DNA from 2 places in the Halobacillus sp. ABR2_026 genome. Region 1 is predicted to be linked to the other one. Evidence: a T-box and tRNA genes for the amino acid it is inferred to sense, from the RefSeq annotation. Region 1 holds a T-box; the other holds one or more tRNA genes.

What was found. A T-box is a leader RNA that pairs with one kind of tRNA and senses whether it is charged. The one in region 1 lies ahead of ACXADE_RS13865 (valine--tRNA ligase), so its partner is inferred to be a tRNA-Val.
Region 2: it encodes a tRNA-Val, which carries the amino acid that the T-box ahead of ACXADE_RS13865 (valine--tRNA ligase) is inferred to sense. The anticodon was not compared.

What each region holds. Positions count from the first base shown of each region.
Region 1 covers NZ_JBSWTM010000001.1:2,654,633-2,664,668, forward strand. Annotated here, with positions in the region: gene ACXADE_RS13860 (bifunctional folylpolyglutamate synthase/dihydrofolate synthase) at 1-1,176, opposite strand, end outside; gene ACXADE_RS13865 (valine--tRNA ligase) at 1,496-4,138, opposite strand; T-box leader at 4,198-4,425, opposite strand; gene ACXADE_RS13870 (hypothetical protein) at 4,557-4,745, shown strand; gene spoVID (stage VI sporulation protein D) at 4,742-5,725, opposite strand; gene hemL (glutamate-1-semialdehyde 2,1-aminomutase) at 5,846-7,138, opposite strand; gene hemB (porphobilinogen synthase) at 7,163-8,140, opposite strand; gene ACXADE_RS13890 (uroporphyrinogen-III synthase) at 8,142-8,906, opposite strand; gene hemC (hydroxymethylbilane synthase) at 8,906-9,835, opposite strand; gene ACXADE_RS13900 (cytochrome c biogenesis protein) at 9,854-10,036, opposite strand, start outside.
Region 2 covers NZ_JBSWTM010000001.1:1,193,465-1,203,500, reverse strand. Annotated here, with positions in the region: gene ACXADE_RS06160 (nitrilase-related carbon-nitrogen hydrolase) at 1-215, opposite strand, end outside; gene ACXADE_RS06155 (CoA-acylating methylmalonate-semialdehyde dehydrogenase) at 1,148-2,620, opposite strand; gene ACXADE_RS06150 (SDR family oxidoreductase) at 2,845-3,708, shown strand; gene ACXADE_RS06145 (hypothetical protein) at 3,799-4,287, shown strand; gene ACXADE_RS06140 (DUF3889 domain-containing protein) at 4,371-5,030, shown strand; tRNA gene ACXADE_RS06135 (tRNA-Val) at 5,232-5,304, opposite strand; gene ACXADE_RS06130 (DUF2254 domain-containing protein) at 5,478-6,791, shown strand; tRNA gene ACXADE_RS06125 (tRNA-Val) at 6,835-6,907, opposite strand; gene ACXADE_RS06120 (alpha/beta hydrolase) at 7,231-7,959, shown strand; gene ACXADE_RS06115 (2'-5' RNA ligase family protein) at 7,990-8,505, shown strand; gene ACXADE_RS06110 (GNAT family N-acetyltransferase) at 8,512-8,934, shown strand; gene ACXADE_RS06105 (YetF domain-containing protein) at 9,040-9,744, shown strand; gene ACXADE_RS06100 (MBL fold metallo-hydrolase) at 9,704-10,036, opposite strand, start outside.

The sequences.
Region 1 (10,036 bases):
CTCTGTTACATACGTAGGATTTATGGATGAGTACTCAGCCAATTCCGTCCCTTTTAACGCCCGGGGAAAATCAAAGGTTGTCATATACACAGCATCGACAACTTCCTCCAGCTGGTCCAACATCTTTTTTACAGGCTTATCCTCCAGAGCCGAGTATACGAGCACGATCGTTCGATCGGAATAATGACGTTTGATGGTTTCCACAAGTGCATGAGTTCCTTCTTCATTATGAGCTCCATCTATGATGGTCAAAGGTGTGTCCACTATTTTCTCAAACCTTGCCGGCCAATAAGTGGATGCAATCCCTTCACCATAAAGGCTTGAGTCTAAATCAGCTCCCTCTAAGCGAAGAATTTCTGCGGCTTGAATTGCTAAGGATGCATTTTCTACCTGATGAACCCCTTTCATACGACTCAAATATGTCGTTGGCTCCATTGTACGTGTACTAAAAGCAAAGGTTTCTCCTTCCTCCTTACTGGACGTATGGATCACTTCAAACTCACGCCCGAGAAGAGATACACCCGATTGTTCTTTGGAAGCCTTTCTAAGAATAACTTCCAAAGCCTCCTGTTGTTTGACCCCTGTTACTAAAGGCGTATTTTTTTTAATGATTCCTGCTTTCTCCTCGGCAATTTCTTTAAGCGTAGAACCTAGAACATTCATGTGGTCATGCCCGATATTTGTGATGATGGAGAGAAGTGGTGACAGGATATTCGTTGAATCATACCTTCCGCCAAGACCTGTCTCAATCAACGCAATATCTAGTGGAGCTTCTGCAAAGTATAGCATCGCCATTACTGTTATTATTTCAAATTCCGTCGGTTCGCCTAATGGGGTTGCCCGAAGTTCTTCAGAGAGAGGCTTCACCCTAATGACTAATTGAGCCAACAGATCATCTCCGATTGCCTTACCATTAACGCTGATCCGTTCATTGAATCGTTCAATGTAGGGAGAAGTGAATGAACCGACACACATTCCCTGCTCTTGGAGAATACAGCGAAGAAATGAAAGAGTAGATCCTTTGCCATTTGTTCCGGCAATATGGACAGCTTTAAACTTCCTTTCTGGATGATCCAGTTTCTCCAACATCCATTCCATTCTTTTCAATCCTGGCTTCACTTTAAATTTTTCTCTAGAGTGAATCCAATCCAGTGCTTCTTCATACGTCATTTCCATTCCCTCTTTTCAAAAGGTTCTGCTAAAGTTTAGTGTTGATATTTCTAACATTAGATTCATGTCCAGGAGTTTGTATAGCTATTGAACAGGAAGAGGTCCCCTCCTCCCTTTGCTCAATCATTCTCTCGAAACGACTATTTTTATTAGGGACACTTCACCTTGATGAGCGGTTAAGGATTGACCCTTACAGCTTGAAATACCACTTACACCATTTGTTCTGAGATAAAAAAGGCTCCTGATCAAGTTCATTAATCAACAACTAACTTTACAAGAGCCTTTCAAAAAAGGAGAGTACTCCGCAGAATACCCTCCTCCATGTTTATGCTTTTAGTTCTTTAATTCGCGCTTCTACTTTGGCACGCTTATCAAGGTAGTCCGTCTCTTTTTTCCGTTCTTCCTCGACCACATGGTCTGGTGCTTTACTGACGAAACCTTCATTGGAAAGTTTCTTCTGCACACGGGTAACTTCCTGATCCCATTTCTTCCATTCGTTCTCCAGGCGTTTGATTTCATCTTCAATGTTGATCAATCCTGCTAATGGAAGGTACAATTCCGCTCCAGTAATGACGGCTGACATAGCTTTGTCAGGAGCTTGGAGATCTGTTGCGATGGTCAGTTCACTTGGATTACAGAATCTTTCCAAATAATCACGGTTTTTCTCAAGTTCCTTGACGATTTCTTCGTCTTTCGCCTGGATCAGGAGTTGGATTTCTTTGGACATCGGTGTATCCACTTCTGCTCGTATATTCCGCACGGAGCGAATAATGGAGACAAGTCGGTTCATTTCTTCTACAGCCTTTTCATTATGGAAATCTTCTCTCACCTCAGGCCATGAAGCTTGTGTGATGGATTCTCCTTCATGAGGAAGGTGCTGCCAGATTTCTTCTGTAATGAACGGCATAAATGGATGAAGCATACGCATCGTTTGATCAAGCGTGTAAGCAAGAATTGAACGAGTCGTGTGAATTCTTGTTTCATCTTCTCCGTACAACGGAAGTTTCGCCATTTCGATATACCAGTCACAGAAATCGTCCCAAATGAAGTTATAAAGGTGACGCCCGGCCTCTCCGAATTCGTACTTATCGATGTTAGTGGTCACTTGTTCAATGGTCTGATTGAGACGAGTCAATATCCATTGATCTGCGACAGATTTATCACCCGTGATATCAATATCTTCGAATTTTAAATCTCCCATATTCATCAAAGCGAACCGGGAGGCGTTCCAAATCTTATTCGCAAAGTTCCACGTAGACTCAACCTTTTCCCAATGGAAACGTAAGTCCTGCCCTGGGGAAGATCCTGTAGAAAGGAAATAACGCAGGGAATCGGCTCCATACTTATCGATAACATCCATCGGATCGACACCATTTCCAAGCGACTTACTCATTTTGCGCCCTTCTGCATCACGAACAAGGCCGTGAATGAGGACATCATTGAAAGGACGTTCGTTCGTAAATTCAAGCGATTGAAAGATCATACGGCTGACCCAGAAACCAATGATGTCATATCCTGTAACGAGTACATTGGTCGGGAAGTAGCGCTTATAATCTTCACTGTTTTCATCAGGCCAACCCATCGTGGAGAAAGGCCAAAGAGCAGAAGAGAACCAAGTATCCAGAACATCTTCATCCTGCTTCCAATTTTCAGGATCTTCCGGCTCATTTTTTCCTACGTAGATTTCACCTGTTTCTTTATGGTACCAGGCCGGGATACGGTGTCCCCACCATAGCTGTCTGGAAATACACCAATCACGCGTATTTTCCATCCAATGCAAATACGGCTTTTCAAAGCGGTCAGGAACAAACTGAACCTGATCTTCCCCCTTTTGCAATTCAATGGATGCATCAGCAAGAGGTTTCATATCAACAAACCACTGAGTGGAAAGATAAGGTTCAACAACTGCGCCACTCCGCTCTGAGTGACCAACAGAATGCATGTGTTCCTCAATTTCGAAAAGCACACCATCTTCTTGAAGATCCTTGACAATTTGCTTGCGGCATTCGAAACGGTCCATCCCTTTGTATTTCCCGGCATTTTCGTTCATAGATCCATCTTCATTCATGACCAGGACTCTTTCGAGGTTGTGACGGTTTCCAATTTCAAAATCGTTAGGGTCGTGGGCAGGTGTAATCTTCACAGCCCCGGAGCCAAACTCCATATCGACATAGTCATCGGCAACAATTTTAATTTCGCGTCCGACAATCGGTAGAATCGCTTTCTTCCCGATTAAATGTTTGTAGCGATCATCTTCTGGATGTACAGCAATAGCTGTATCCCCAAGCATTGTCTCTGGTCTCGTAGTCGCGATTTCAATGGTTCCCTCTTCATCTTTCAAAGGATAACGCATATGATAAAATGCACCCTGGACATCCTTATATTCTACTTCAATATCAGACAAAGCCGTCTGAGTAGCTGGATCCCAGTTAATGATGTATTCCCCACGGTAGATCAAACCTTTTTCATAAAGGGTGACAAAAACTTCCTTTACTGCTTCAGATAAACCCTCATCAAGCGTAAACCGCTCTCTGGAATAATCCAAACCAAGTCCAAGTTTTTCCCACTGAGCACGGATGAATTTTGCATATTCATGCTTCCATTCCCATGACTTTTCAAGAAACTTCTCACGACCGAGATCATGACGGGAAATGCCTTCCTCCCGGAGTTTAGCGTCTACTTTCGCTTGTGTGGCAATACCAGCGTGATCCATCCCTGGCAGCCAAAGGACATCATAACCCTGCATCCGCTTCACACGTGACAGGATATCCTGTAAAGTCGTATCCCAGGCATGGCCGAGGTGAAGTTTTCCTGTTACGTTGGGTGGCGGGATGACGATTGTATAGGGCTCTTTATTTTCATCACCTGTTGCTTCAAAAAATTTACCATCCACCCAGTACTGATACCGATTTTTCTCTACTGCATCCGGATCGTACTTTGTGGGCATTGAAAGATCTTGTTGATCCATTGATCTTCCTCCTTTTATTCTCTTTTTCAAAAATTAAATAAAAAATCCCCTTCATCCTAAAAAAGGACGAAAGGGATTTATTTCCGTGGTACCACCTTTAATTTACAGGAATATGCTCCTGTACACTTAAATAACAATAACGGCTTCTAACCGGCTTCTCCTACTCTTCGTTCAAAGAAGCTGCATCAAGGGCGACCTTCCATCAACAAGGGTCCTGGAAAACTCTCACCAAATGTTTTCCTCTCTGAAGGATTTGTTCATGTACTCTTCCCTATCTAAGCATTTCACGTATAAAGACTATATTACATATTGTATATAAAAATAAGGTATTTAGTCAACTACGTTCAAAAAAAAGGCGAAAGCCCCTGAGCAAAATGCCCAGGAGCCTTTGACTCCAGATGGAAAAGGAGTGCTCAATATGAGTCGATTGTATCGTTATCGTCTTCCCCCTTGGTGCAGGACATGGTTGTTTGTCATAGAAAAATCCTTGCTGCCCATCGTCATTTTTCAAGCTTTACGAACGCTGATCTTTCCGACTACGTTTGATATCTTTCTTCTTGGCCTAGTTCTCGGTTTGTACTTCGCTTTTAAATATAAATGGATTTAATTTGGAATGTATACGATCTGCCCAGGTGAAACATCCTCTTGATAATCATTGACTCGTTCCAATTGTTTGACCGAGACTTCGTATTTTTCTGCAATGGAAGCTAAGGTTTCCTCTTCCTGGGCGATGTACATTTTCATTTGTGTATACGTATCTTCTCTGTTTGGGAAAAGATGCTTGAAAATCTGTTTGATTCCATCCATCCCTCCCGGGGCCTGTGCACTTTCCTGATCAGACTCTTCGCTGCTTGATTCCTCAGCATCATCCACACTGATTTCACCCCAGTCATCACTATCGTAGGAAGGCTCTTCTTGGGCAAATTGTGATTGATTCTGTTCATGACCAAAGAACTCCGGGAAGCTCTGTGATTTCTTATAAAACCATCGTCCATCATCTTCTTCCGCCTGTTTCTCCACCCTTTTCTCATCAATCCGGAAAACAGGGGCTTCCCGTTCAGGAAGAAGGGGATGTTCTTTTTGATTTTGTTCATGGAAATTGACAGGACCGACCGTGGCAGAGTTGTCAAAGTCAGGTTCGTTGAATGCTTCATGCTGCCTGTCTTCCAGACCATTAATATTTACATGGGCGTGGAGCCGTAGTTGTCGGTTGGCAGGAAGCTCATAATCAAAGCTTTCAATATCAATAAGTACATCATCTAAGTTCGAGACCCTTTCTAAAGGGACCGTAATTTCAACTGGAAACGAATGATAGAATGTATGGATCCCTTCTTCTGCAGGCTCTACACGATCCATGGTACGGACCGATGGAGCGAGAGGACTTTCATCAAGGTTATCCAGGCTGCCAGTCGGAATATATTCCCCCGCCAGGTCGACTGTACCTTTTAAACGGACCTCATCTCCAAGCTCCTCAATTGTAATTTCAGGTTCTAATGAAATACCGAGTAATTCGCGAACGCCCTGTCCTTCCTTGAACCATATGGATTCATCTAAATAAAAGGAAAATACATTTTGTTTGTTTTGCAAAGTTCGGTCCCCTCCCTAAGGTAATAAACACTTTTCTCTATTACCACCTTATGCAGGAGTCCTAGTATTATACATGGATCAACAATGTAAAAACGCATGGGGGTGGCCCATGCGTTTTTTTCATGCATTTTTAATTTTAGAGAAGACTCTTTCCACTGCTTGAATCGTTTTCTCAATATCCTCATCTGTATGCTTAACAGATAAGAATAATCCTTCGAATTGTGACGGCGGCAGATAAATACCCTCTTCAATCATTCCTTGGAAATAGCTTGTGAACAAGTCTAAATCCGATTGATTTGCCGTTTCGAAATTGGTTACAGGCTCATCTGTAAAGAAGAAACCAACCATGGACCCCGCGCGGTTGACCGTCAATGGGATGCCGTGTGTTACAGCCGCTTCCGTATAACCTTCGATTAAACGATCGACCTTCTTATTGATATGATCATAGGCTTCTTCTGTCATCGCCGCAATCGTTTCAAAGCCAGCCGTCATAGCCAGCGGATTTCCAGAAAGTGTTCCAGCTTGGTAGATATCGCCGACAGGAGCTACGCGCTCCATGATTTCACGCTTACCACCGTATGCGCCTACCGGAAGGCCTCCTCCGATAACTTTACCGAGACAAGTCATATCAGGAGTCACGCCAAAGTGGCCTTGCGCACTATAATAGCCGACACGGAAACCTGTCATGACCTCATCGAAAATTAAGACTGTACCGTTATCTTCTGTTATCTTCCTTAATGCTTGCAGAAACCCTTCGTTAGGAGGTACGACGCCCATGTTACCTGACACGGGTTCAATGATAACAGCGGCCAGGTCATCCCCATATTCTTCAAAGACATAGTTGACACTCTCTAAGTCATTATAAGGAACCGTAATCGTATTTTGTGCAATCGATGCTGGTACACCAGGGGAGTCCGGAAGTCCAAGAGTAGCAACTCCTGATCCTGCCTTAATGAGAAGGGAATCCCCATGACCATGGTAATTTCCTTCAAATTTTAAGATCTTGTCTCTTCCCGTGTATCCACGAGCCACTCGTAGAGCGCTCATCGTCGCTTCCGTGCCTGAGTTTACCATACGAAGCATTTCTATGGACGGCACCCGTTCTTTGACAAGCGAAGCCAACTTGTTTTCCATTTCTGTAGGAGCACCGAAACTTGTACCATTAGCCGTCACTTTCATCAGCGATTCTGTGACCTTTTCATCCGCATGCCCAAGAATTAGCGGCCCGAAGCTCAAAACATAATCGATGTACTCATTGCCATCGATATCGTAGATTTTGGAACCTGAACCTTTCTCCATAAATATCGGATCCATCTTTACAGATTTGAAAGCACGGACAGGAGAGTTCACTCCGCCCGGCATCAAATCAATGGCTTTTTGATAGGCTTGTTTCGACTGATCGTATGTTTTCATGTAACCGTCACCCTTTCTCCCGTACTATTGATGTAACCAGCGAGCAGCATCTTTCGCAAAATACGTAATGATCAGATCTGCGCCCGCTCTTTTCATGGACGTTAGTTTTTCAAGAACGATTTCCTCTTCGTTCACCCAGCCATTTTGCGCGGCAGCTTTAATCATCGAATACTCCCCGCTCACGTTATAAGCAACTAATGGCAAATGGAAGCGGTCTTTGACTTCCCTCATAATATCCAGGTACGCAAGGGCAGGCTTAACGATTAAAAAGTCAGCGCCTTCATCTACATCAGACTCTGCCTCGCGGATGGCTTCCACACGGTTGGAAGGATCCATCTGATACGCTCGTCTGTCCCCGAACTGAGGGGAACTGTGAGCTGCATCACGGAAAGGTCCATAGAAAGCGGAAGCATATTTCACAGCATAAGCCATCACAGGGATGTGACTGTAACCCGCTTCATCCAATCCTTCTCGAATAGCTGCAACAAACCCATCCATCATATTGGATGGTGCAATGATATCTGCCCCTGCTTCCGCTTGAGTAATAGCTGTCTTCGTAATATATGTCAAAGACTCATCGTTTGCAATATCGCCATCACGAACAATACCACAATGTCCATGATCCGTATATTGACAGAGGCATGTATCCGCAATCACTGTAAGAGTAGGGAAGCGTCCTTTGATTTGACGAATCGCTCGTTGAACAATTCCTTCTTCATGATAGGCTTGACTCCCAACTTCATCTTTTTGTGAAGGAACACCAAAGACGATGACAGACTTGATGTCCAAGTCGACAAGCTCCTTCATTTCTGCATTCAAGTGGTCAAGAGACACTTGATGTACCCCTGGCATGGAAGCCACAGGGTTCTTTATGTCTTCCCCTTCCACTACAAAGATCGGGTATATTAAGTCGTCAGTGCGGAGATGTGTCTCTCTCACAAGCGCCCGCATAGAATCCGTACGACGCAGGCGGCGATGGCGTTTGAACTCCAATTCTTTCATGTTATCTTTTCCCTTCATTATAAAAATAGTCTTTCATTTGGCTCACCAAATGAGGGATCGTATATTGTTCCGGAGTATGAATGTTCGTAAATCTGTATTTTTCCGCTTCCTTTGCAGTGGTCGGCCCGATGCAGAAACAGGGCAATTGTCCCCCTTCTTCATGAACCATAGCTACATAAGCACGGACAGTCGACGGACTGGTAAATGTTAATGCATCAATCTTACGTTCTTGGATCCAGCTGAGAAGTTCTGCCTTTTCATCTTTCAATAGTAGCGTATCATATACGGTCAGGGAATGGAAAAATACCCCCTTGTCCCGTAATATACGCGGCAAAGTGTCCCTGGAACGATTCCCCCTTATGTATAAAATTGTCCCTGGATCTGGATAAGCAGATAGAAACTCTTCTCCCATGGAAGACGCGTGAAAAATAGTTGGAGTAAAATCTGCGGAACCTCCATAATCATTTAGCCGCTTTTCCGTTTTGGACCCGATGATTGCAAATTTAACGTGAGATGGAACATCGATTTTATATTTCCGTAGAAGTTCGTAAAAAAACTTCACGCCATTCGCGCTTGTGATAAACACCCAGGAATAGTCATGAAGTCGTTTTAATGTCTCTTGATGAGACTTAGAATCATTCAATTTAAAGCGAAGAAGGGGAGTGTGCAGGACGACTCCACCTTCTGCTTCTATTTCATCAATGAGTGAACCTGCTTGGGACTCTGCTCTCGTTACGAGAATCCTCTTCCCTTGCAAAGCTTTCATTATTGTTCATACTCCTCTTTAGCACGATCAACGATTTCCTGAGCCCCTTGTGCTTTCAAGCGGTCGGCAGCTTCTTTTCCAACTTGGATAGGGTCTTTACCTGAGACCGTTTCATGAAGGATCGTCTTTCCATCAGGCGTACCGACAAGTGCTGTCAGAACAATTTCCTCACCCTTACGGTAAGCATATCCACCAATGGGTACTTGGCAGCCCCCGTTTAGATCATGAAGAAACTTCCGTTCCGCAGATACTGTGGTTTCAGTATATTCATGGTTTAGCTTTTGAAGAAAATCACGCAGATCTGAATCGTTCTCGCGACACTGAATAGCAAGAGCTCCTTGGCCTACAGCAGGAACACATACATCAGGTTCCAAATATTCCGTAACCACATCATCATCCCAGCCCATCCGCTTCAAACCAGCAGCTGCAAGAACGATGGCATCGTACTCTTCCTCTTTACATTTACGGAGTCGTGTATCGATGTTCCCACGAATCCATTTAATTTCAACATCTGGACGAACAGCTTTGATTTGAGAACCGCGTCGCAAGCTGCTTGTACCTACGATAGCTCCTGCCGGGAGATCTTTAAGTGCCACATTTCCGTTTGAGACAAAAGCATCGCGGTGGTCTTCACGAATAGGTACGGCCGCCACCATAAGACCTTCAGCAACAACAGCCGGCATATCCTTCATGCTGTGAACGGCCATATCGATTTCACCATCATACATGGCTTGTTCGATCTCTTTAATGAACAAACCTTTCCCGCCGACCTTCGAAAGGGTAACATCAAGGATTTGATCTCCTTTGGTAGAAATTCGTTTGATTTCGAACTCGTAGGATGAATCGATTTCCTTCAGTTGTTCGATCACCCATTCCGTTTGTGTGATCGCTAAGTTACTTTTACGTGACCCGATGACGATTTTTCTCAAAACATTTCCTCCTCGATACTAAAAATGAAAGTTTGATAATGATCCAAACAAAAAGAAATTGATCAATAAGAATAGAAAAGCTGCCGCATTGAATATAGCAATGGCACGCCCCTGGTATCCTTTTAAAACTCGAAGTATTAAATAAACGATGTAAACGACTAACACAAGCATGGACCCAAGCGTTTTGGAATCATACCAATA
Region 2 (10,036 bases), 1.5 Mb from region 1:
TCTGCAGAGTCATACCATTTTGAATTTTGCTCCGAGCAAAAGTATGGACCGTAGAAAATTTCTTGAAGGCAGATGATTTGCGCCCCTTTTTCCGCAGCTTCTTTCACTAGTTTGATATGTTTCTCGATGGAGTGTTGTTTATGAACCTCTACAGGTTCACTCCCATCCACATCGTGTGAAGCCTGGATCAAACCGATTTGGACTTTATCAGACACCGTAATTCCTCCTTATGTAATCCTTTTTTGTTGTACTTGAAATCAAATCCCCCAAGATCCTGATTTCTTATCTCCATGACCACCTCCTGATGTTTTAATTTTCTTTATTTACAGAATTTTTAAATAACTAATTTAACTGTACAATAAAAAATGAAAAAAACCATTATACAAAATGTTAAATGTTGCTTTCTGTGATTAGTTTTTCTGTAGGCTCTGTTAAAGTTTAGTGTTGATATTACTGCAATAAGGAAATTCCAATTTTATATTTGGCTTATTCAACGAAAGCTCCCTTTTCTTGAAGACTTTATTTCGAGATGCTCCAGGGATTCATTGCCTAGTTGAGCGTCAGGGGTGGCTGGGAAGCTACTCGCTTTCCTGTGGGGGAGTGGCGAGCTTCCTCGGGCTACGCCCTGCGGGATCTCGCCGATCTCCTTTCTCCCACGGGAGTCTCGCAGCTTCTCAACCACCCCATTCAATCATGCGAGAATTGAACCCTTTCAGCAAGAAGGACCACCTTCCACTATTACTACCTATAGTAAGAAAGTGCTCTATAACAAGTGGTTATGAGCTCCATCCATACGATGGAGGTAAGGGATACAGCTCTCCATTCGTATAGTGAGCGCCTACTTCTGAAAGTGATTTCGAGACACTTATATGGCAAAGGGGGGGAGGGGAATGGTGAGACTCCTGCGGGAAGAGAGTGCTTGGTGAGACCCCGCAGGACGTAGTCCGAGGAGGCTCACCGCGCTCCCGCGGAAAGCGAGCTATTCCCCGCAGCCCCCATCCACTCAACAAAAGTCTCGAAACGGAGCCTCCAACAATCCTTCCCTATAGCGAAAGGCTCCGTTTCGAAATAATAATCCAACAATATTCAAAATTTGTGGATGAATGAAGGAAGTGCGCGAAATTTCAAAGTTCCGCGCACCAATAGCTCAGTACCAGCGTTGTGTCAGCATTTTACGCTTTGTATAGAAATTGAGGCCGTCTTTACCATTGGCATGAAGATCACCATAGAAAGACTTTTTATTTCCAGAGAACGGGAAGAACGCCATTGGGGCAGGTACGTTGACGTTGACACCAAGCATACCGGCATCCATCTCTTCTCTGAATTGTTGTACTGCTTTGCCACTTGTCGTGTATAGGACGGCCCCATTAGCGAATTCAGATTTATTTGCCGTTTCGATCGCTTCATCAAGCGTATCGGCACGTACAATACTTAGAACAGGGGCAAAGATTTCATCTTTCCAAATCTTCATATCATCCGTTACGTAATCAAAAATCGTGGCACCAAGGAAATAACCAGACTCATTCTCACGGAGTTCCACCCGACCATCACGGACAAGTTTCGCGTTATCCTGTTCTCCGGCTTCGATATAGCCAAGAACGCGCTCACGGTGGGAATCGCGAATCAATGGACCGAGGTTTGTTTCCTCATCCAAACCATTTCCTACATTTAAATGGTCAGCCGCTTCTTTTAATTTGGCGACAAGATCATCGGCTACATCCCCCACCGCTACGACTACAGAACAAGCCATGCAGCGCTCACCTGCACTTCCGAAAGCAGCATTAATGATACCTTCTACCGATTTGTCTAAGTTACAATCAGGCAGAACGATGGAATGGTTTTTTGCACCGGCCAGCGCCTGAACCCGCTTGCCATGGTTGGCCGCCGTTTTGTACACATATTCAGCGACAGGTTGAGATCCGACGAACGATATAGCGTCCACTTCGTCATGCTCAAGCAATCCGTTTACAACATCATGAGCACCATTGACGACGTTAAGAACTCCTTTAGGAAGCCCCGCTTCATGTATAAGCTCAACGAGCATTTTCGCGAGTATCGGAGTACGTTCAGAAGGTTTCAGCACAAATGTATTTCCGCACACAATGGCGAGCGGGAACATCCACAATGGCACCATCATCGGAAAGTTAAATGGGGTGATTCCACCAACGACCCCGACAGGATAACGATACATTCCTGAGTCAATCCCTTCCGCAATATCTGGAAGGACATCGCCCATCATAAGACTTGGTGCTCCAGCTGCAAATTCGACACATTCAATGCCTCGCTGCACTTCACCTGTCGCATCTTTCATCGTCTTCCCATTTTCCTGTGTAAGAGCCTTTGCCAGCTCTTCGCGATTTTCCACCAACAATTGATGGTATTTGAACATCACTCTTGCCCGCTTCGGTACCGGAACCTTTTTCCATGTCTTGAATGCTTCCTTTGCTAATTGGACGGCTTTATCTACATCCTCTTTCGATGATATAGGAACTTGTGCGATGATCTCGCCTGTTGCGGGATTGGGTACGTCTTCCGTTTGCCCGTCTTTGGAAGGTACCCACTCCCCGCCAATGAAGTTTTGAATGGTCACCTGATTCTTTTTCGAAAATGTTGTCTCCATTTTTTCACCTCTACTCGTAGATTCTGTTCCTTTTCACCCTTCCCAATATATTATAAATTCAGAAAATTCCATCATCAATGGACGAAATGTCAAATCTAGCCTCCGTAGACTTAACAAAATGACCTCCCCACCAGACCAGTAGATATATTGGATAATACTGGATGACCCGGGCATCCTAATATTGGGTGACCAGGTCATCCAGTATTATCCAGGAGGAGATTTGTATGGGCAATGAAAAGAAGGAAATACAGCCGGAGCAGCATCAGAATCGTCAACCGGGGTTTGAGCATGAAATGAAACCACTGCCGGTCTATCTGGATCCGAGTTATAAAGGCAGTGGGAAGCTTGCCGGAAAAGTCGCGGTCATTACGGGAGGTGACAGCGGTATTGGACGTGCAGTCAGCCTATACTTCGCGAAAGAAGGAGCCGATCTTGCTGTTATGTATTATGACGAACAGGAAGATGCTGAAAAAACGAAGGATTTAATAAAAGCGGAGGGACAAATCTGCCGCCTTTACAATGGAGATATCGGGAGTGCTTCTTTTTGTGAGGAGACTGTCGAGGAAATTATGAATGACTTTGGCCAGATCGATATTCTTATCAATAATGCTGCTGTGCAGTTTCCCCAAAAGGACCTCACTGCCGTTACGAATGAACAGCTTGAAAAAACTTTCCGTGTGAATTACTTTTCTTTTGTTTATATGACCAAAGCGGTTCTCCCTCATTTACAAAAAGGAAGCTCGATCATCAATACATCATCTATTACTGCCTATGAAGGAAACGAGCAATTGATCGACTACTCTTCTACTAAGGGGGCCATTACGGCGTTCACCCGGTCGCTGGCTAAATCGGTGGTCAGTAAAGGCATTCGCGTCAATGGTGTTGCACCAGGCCCAGTTTGGACACCCTTGATTCCTGCAAGTTTTGACAGGCAGAAGGTGGCGGAATTCGGATCGACTAATCCTATGGGACGTCCAGCACAACCATATGAACTGGCTCCAGCGTATGTCTACCTGGCAAGCAGCGATTCTACATACGTAACCGGTCAGATGATTCATGTGAACGGCGGAGTACCTGTAAATGGATGAAGAGAAGCAATGGTTAAGCTTCTCTTTTCCCTTGATCGGAAAAGAATCATGATATAATGAGCCCAACTTACCTAGGAAAGTTGGTGCCCCATGGTTAAAAGTATTTGTCACTGCTTCAGTAACCAGGAAGAACTCATGCAAGGAACAACAACAAAGAAAACCTATCACGTTTTTTGCATTGTATCCGGAGAAAAAGGTGCTGTGGAATTCAGCTTTCGCTCAGACTATATAGATCACGAATCCCCTGCCCCCTTCACGAAATTTTATAATGTTCGTCAGGAATACGAAGAAGATGGAGAGACGTCAAAAAGAATAAGAGTTCATAGCAAACAAGCCCTTGCTGAAAACAATGAAGATCCTGCAGAAAAGTCTTTCTTAAGAAGCCATGAACTTTTCTACTCCTATAAAGTTGGTCTTCACTTACATAAACTGCAATCTTTTAAAAATAATACCGATGACTACTTGAGGACCATTCATTCTAAAGACTTGTATGATGAAATGAAAGCTGTTTACTCCAATATTTTCAAAGAATCACCGAGAAAACTGGAAAATGACCACTGGATGGTCCTTGTAGACTGATCTCTTGTTCAGGTTGGAATCACAGACCATCTACAACTGGCATAGGCTATTGAGGATATAAAGTAAAAACAGGAGGAAAATGTATGTACTCCAACTTCAATCATGCCTCATATGGATATGGCTACCCATATGGGGCAAGTCCTTACTTCCCTTATGCCCGGTATTCTCATCCGGTGACTTACACAAATCACACCTTTGGCTACGCGACAAGACAAACGATCAGCGGTCAAGCTACATGGACAGATGGCGGGGCCGTTACGAAGTGTGGAATTCCGTGGTCAAGCAACCGTTTCATGACAGCTGCTGTCGGGCAAAACGCCCCTTATCAATGCGGACAGACGATAAAAGTAAAAAACCCCTCAAACCAACGAGTCGTTCTCGTTACAGTTGTTGATCAGGTCCCAGGTTTTCCAGAAACTAAAATTAACCTTCATAGAAAAGCGTTTGAAACTCTCGGAGCAAATGTAGATGCCGGGATTATCAATGTAGAAATTACACCAAATCCACAGCTGGAAGAAGAGAAGTGGGGAAAATACCTATTGGAAATTGCACAATCTGCCTACCCGAACTACCAGCCAACCGATTATAATAAGGTAAGTGAATCCGAGCCGGAACCTAATCAGGTAAAAGAGGTTTACAAATTCGTCATGCAGTCCCCTCAAGAAACGATGAGTATTGAAGGAACTGTCATTTATAACCCTGCTACGGATCGAATTCTATCGATCAATTTCAAGGAAGTATAAGCAGTGGCATAAAAAAAGCACAACTCCTCCACAAGATGGGGAGTTGTGCTTTTTTTATTTATGTATTTTCATCATCCGTGCCCCCATACTCCCCTTAGAACATACACCCTGCCATCCATCGTCTTCCATCAGCCGAATAAAAAGAAGTGACGCAGCCCCTCCATGGATGAGAAACTGCGCCACTCCGGCACTTAGTATGGATGATTCCGATTGGGCTCGAACCAACGACCTCCACCCTGTCAAGGTGGCGCTCTCCCAGCTGAGCTACGGAATCCTATGTAGAATTTTGTCGTCTTTTCGCTGACAAATATTAATATACTATGGAAGATAAAGAGTGTCAATAAAATTTTAAGAGTTTTTTAAGTTTATGTAAAAGCCTCTTTTTAACTGTTGTTCAATCGGTCATACTAAGAGTCATACGACAAACAAAGAAAGTTGGTACAGGTTATGAACAAAGGAAAGGTTTGGATCAACTTGAGAGACAGTTTTTGGTTTCTCCCTACCATCTACAGCTTCTTGTCGATCCTAGCTGTTGCCCTGACTGCGCTCATCGATCAGTGGATCGTCGCTCAATACAAAGAGTCTATTCCATCCCTACTTTTGACAAAATCAGAGGTAGCTCAAACATTATATGGATCCATGGTCACTTCAATCTTGACTATGACAACGATCAGTTTTTCAACCATCATGGTGGTACTTACGACGTATACCACTCAATTCTCCCCACGGACGTTACAGGACTTTATGAAAAGCCGCGTTACCCAGCATGTATTAGGGGTCTTTTCTTTTGGTTTCATTTTTTCACTGATCAATCTTTTCCTTTTAGGGAAGGAACCTGGACTTGGATTGGTGAGTCCTTTACTTACAGTCATTGTTTCTATTGTCTGCCTTGCCTTTTTCATATTGTTCATCCACCACTCTTCACGGTTCTTAAAAGTGAATAACTTGATTGGAACCATTAGAAAAAGTACTTCTACACTTATCACTCAAACGTTCCGGGATAAAGAATACAAAACGGCAACCGAGTGGAACGATAAATGGCCGGAACTGAATTCAGCCCAAGCATCTGTGATCCCTGCATATAAATCGGGGTATGTTCAAAATGTCCAGTATGGGTCTCTGATCAAATGGGCAAGTAACAAAAAAGTTGTTATGGAAACCGGATTTTTGATGGGAGAATACGTGCAGAAAGGGATGCCTCTCTTCTTATATTGGGACTCTTCAACTCAGGAACAGGAAGATGTAAAATCAGCTGCTTCTTTCGTCCTGATCGGGAATGAACGGATCGATACACAGGACGTGGAATTTTCGATTCAAAAACTTGTGGAAATTGCCGTCAGAGCCATATCTCCAAGCCTCAATGATCCACACACCGCATCCAATTGTATCAATCGGATTGGCTCGCTGCTTATTGAACTTCAATCGGTGTACGAGCCTATTCGATATTATATCGATGAAGCTGATGACCTCCGCCTGATTGCACAGCCGAAGCCGTTTGAAGAATATTTATACAAGAGTTTCTACCAAATAAAGATTTATGGCCATCACGATATATCGGTCATGAATAGTGTGCTTGAATCGCTATACAAAATTGCATATTTAGGAGATGAAAGCAGTAGAGAGGATGTATGGACATTCGGAAAAACGATCCTCAATGCTGTCGATGTAAATACGCTCGATGAATTGGACTGCCAACGTTTTAATGATCAAGTGAAGAAATTAGCGGATGCTTGCCATAAAGAAATCAGCCTGAAAGAATAAAAAAGAGGAGCATTCGTAAAGAATGCTCCTCTTTTTTATTTAGTGATTCCGATTGGGCTCGAACCAACGACCTCCACCCTGTCAAGGTGGCGCTCTCCCAGCTGAGCTACGGAATCGTATGTAGGAATATGTTTCTTGCTGACAAAGAATAATATACTACGATTCATCGATTGTGTCAAGACTTTCCCCATACCCATTCATAGTTCCCCCTTCCCCCATGATTTATCACATTCATCCAGACGAAGCAGTTTCAAAAAAAGTCTCTCCCGGATGTTAAAAAGATTGGATTTAATCTCTGGAAGCTACCTTTATCTTCCACGCATCATCTTTTCAACTTTTTCGACAATTATATGATAAAATGATTAGTGGAACGTTTATTAGAAAAATTTTGTGGGAAAGCCTAAGTGAACTTTCCATGCTGTGAGGAGGTGGTCAGAATATGGGCAGAGACGGATCCATGACAGAATATACAATTGAAAGCCAATACTTACAGGAGACCATGACTTTAAGGGTATACACTCCTGAAAATTTCTCTCCATTATATAAATACCATTTCTGTATTATGCAGGATGGAAATGACTATTATTCTATGGGGCGGGCGGCAACCTTGAGTGATCGTCTGCATAAAGAGGAAAAAATTGAAAACACGATTTTCATCGGCATCCATTATAATGACAAGTATGACCGCCAGGACAAGTATCATCCGGACGGAAAAAAACAAGGAGCCTATGTAAACTTCCTTATTAGAGAAGTTGTTCCTTTCCTTGATGAAGAACTCCCAGGCTATTACATGGGACGTGGCCGTACACTTGTCGGTGATTCATTAGCAGGTACGCTTGCCTTAATGACAGCGGTGAAATTCCCGAATATATTCGGCAACGTCATCATGCAGAGCCCTTACGTAGATGAACATGTCAAAGAGGTCGTTCACGCGACGAAAGACTTTTCTTCTCTCTCCATTTATCATACGATCGGGATCGAAGAAACCGATGTTGAAACGACAGAAGGAGCGAGAAAAAATTTTCTCGAACCAAACCGGGAGCTTCGTGATTTCCTGAACCGCCAGGCTCTTGCCTATACGTATCATGAACTGGATGGGGACCACACATGGGGGACATGGCAGAAGGATTTTGAGAGCGCTCTATTGAAAATGTTTAGTAGAGATTAGAGATAATGAGCAAACAGGAGGGTGAATCTAATGAAATACGGAATAGCAGTTTTTCCATCAAAAAAAGTACAGGATGTGGCGAATTCATACCGCAAGCGTTACGATCCCCACTATGCGTTGATTCCTCCACATATTACGATGAAGGAAGCTTTTGATGCAGAAGAGGAAGAAATAGAAAATAAAATCATTCCAGAATTGCAGGAAATTGCAAAAAACACCGAGCCTTTTTCATACGGTGTTTATAAAGTCAGCTCTTTCTCACCGGTTACGAATACGATTTACTTGAAGATCGAACCATCGGATGAAATTTTCGAATTGAATGATAAGCTGCACGCTGGAGAACTTCCAGAAGAAAAAGACTTTACTTTCGTCCCTCACATTACAATTGCACAAAAATTGTCAGATGAAGAATTTTCGGATGTTTATGGAAGCCTGCGTATGCTTAAGTTCGATTTGAATGATAAAGTTGATCGCTTCCAGCTGCTTTATCAATTGGAAAATGGAGCTTGGAGCGTTTACGAAACTTTCCGTCTCGGAAAAGGGTGACGTTCTGTGAACATCATAAAAGCAAAAAATAAACAAGAAAAAGACGACGCCTTCAACGTACGACGAGTCGTCTTTGTAGAAGAACAGCAAGTCCCTATCGACCTTGAGATCGATGAGTACGATGAGAGTGCCATCCACTTTGTAGGATACGAAAACCAAGTTCCTGCTGCCGCTTCCCGCCTGCGTTTCGTCCAGGGATTCGGGAAGCTTGAGCGGATTTGTGTAGTCAAAGAGCAACGTGGTCATTCTTTTGGGAAGCAAATGATCGCTGCAATGGAAGACGTCATTCGTGAGTATGCATTTGATAAAGCTAAATTAAATGCCCAGACCCACGCAGAAGCGTTCTATGAATCTCTTGGATATGTGACGATATCGGATCCTTTCATCGATGCCGGCATCCCTCATGTCACAATGGTAAAAAAACTATAAACTCTAAAAAAAGAAACCTCGGAATTCCGGGGTTTCTTCGTTTATCTTCAGGACCTTTTGTCTAGAATAAAACGTATAGGCTAGAGATAAGGGTCGTGAAAATCAATGGATTATTTACAAATTACTGTAGAAACACTTTTTGGATTTGCTGCTCTGTTCATCATGACGAAAGTGCTTGGCAAATCACAGATCACCCAGATCACAGCATTTGATTTCATTGCCGCTCTGGTGCTCGGTGAATTAGTTGGAAACGCACTGTACGATAAAGATGTCGGGGTCATGGATATCGGGTATGCGATTTTATTATGGAGTATCCTTATCTTCACCACAGAAATAATCACACAAAAATTCAAAGGAACGAGAAAAGTTTTGGAAGGAAGTCCTTCACTCGTCATTTATAAGGGAAGGATCGACCGCGACCAGCTTAAAAAAAACAAGCTGGACCTCAATCAGCTCCAGCATCTGCTGCGTTCGAAAGAAGTATTCTCCCTGCAGGAAGTCCAGTATGCTGTCCTTGAAACAGATGGAACGATCTCGGTGTTAAAAGCCTCTCAATACCAGAATGTCACCCGTGATGATATGAATCTCTCTCCCCGTCATGTTCCTCTTCCCCGTACGATCATTAGTGACGGCGAAGTTATCTGGGACAACCTAAAGGAAGCCGGTTTGGACAAAAGTTGGCTGGAAGACCAACTGAGGGCGCAAAACTTCAAGGACCCATCCGAAGTTATGTATGCTGAGCACAAAGAGGGCGAGCGGGACTTATACGTTATTGGTTTGTCACAAAAAAGCTCCACGTATGATTCATGATGCGGTCCTCGATGAGGCCCGCTTTTTTTAATCCCATCAAATAAGCGGTAACCGCCGTACGGAATAACAACCATTGAGAGAGACCACGTACTTCAATCTCGTACTGTTCACACATCTCAGCAACAACGGTCTCATGCGTTATTATCCCTTGATCAGCGACGTGTCGATATAGCCATGCTGAAAGCTCCTTGTGATAGTCGATATTGTTTTGGATGGTTGCCGACGGTTCAGACTCGAATTCCCCATGCCCGGGAACCGCCCCTTTACAAGGAATTTGCAAGAGGCGTTCCAG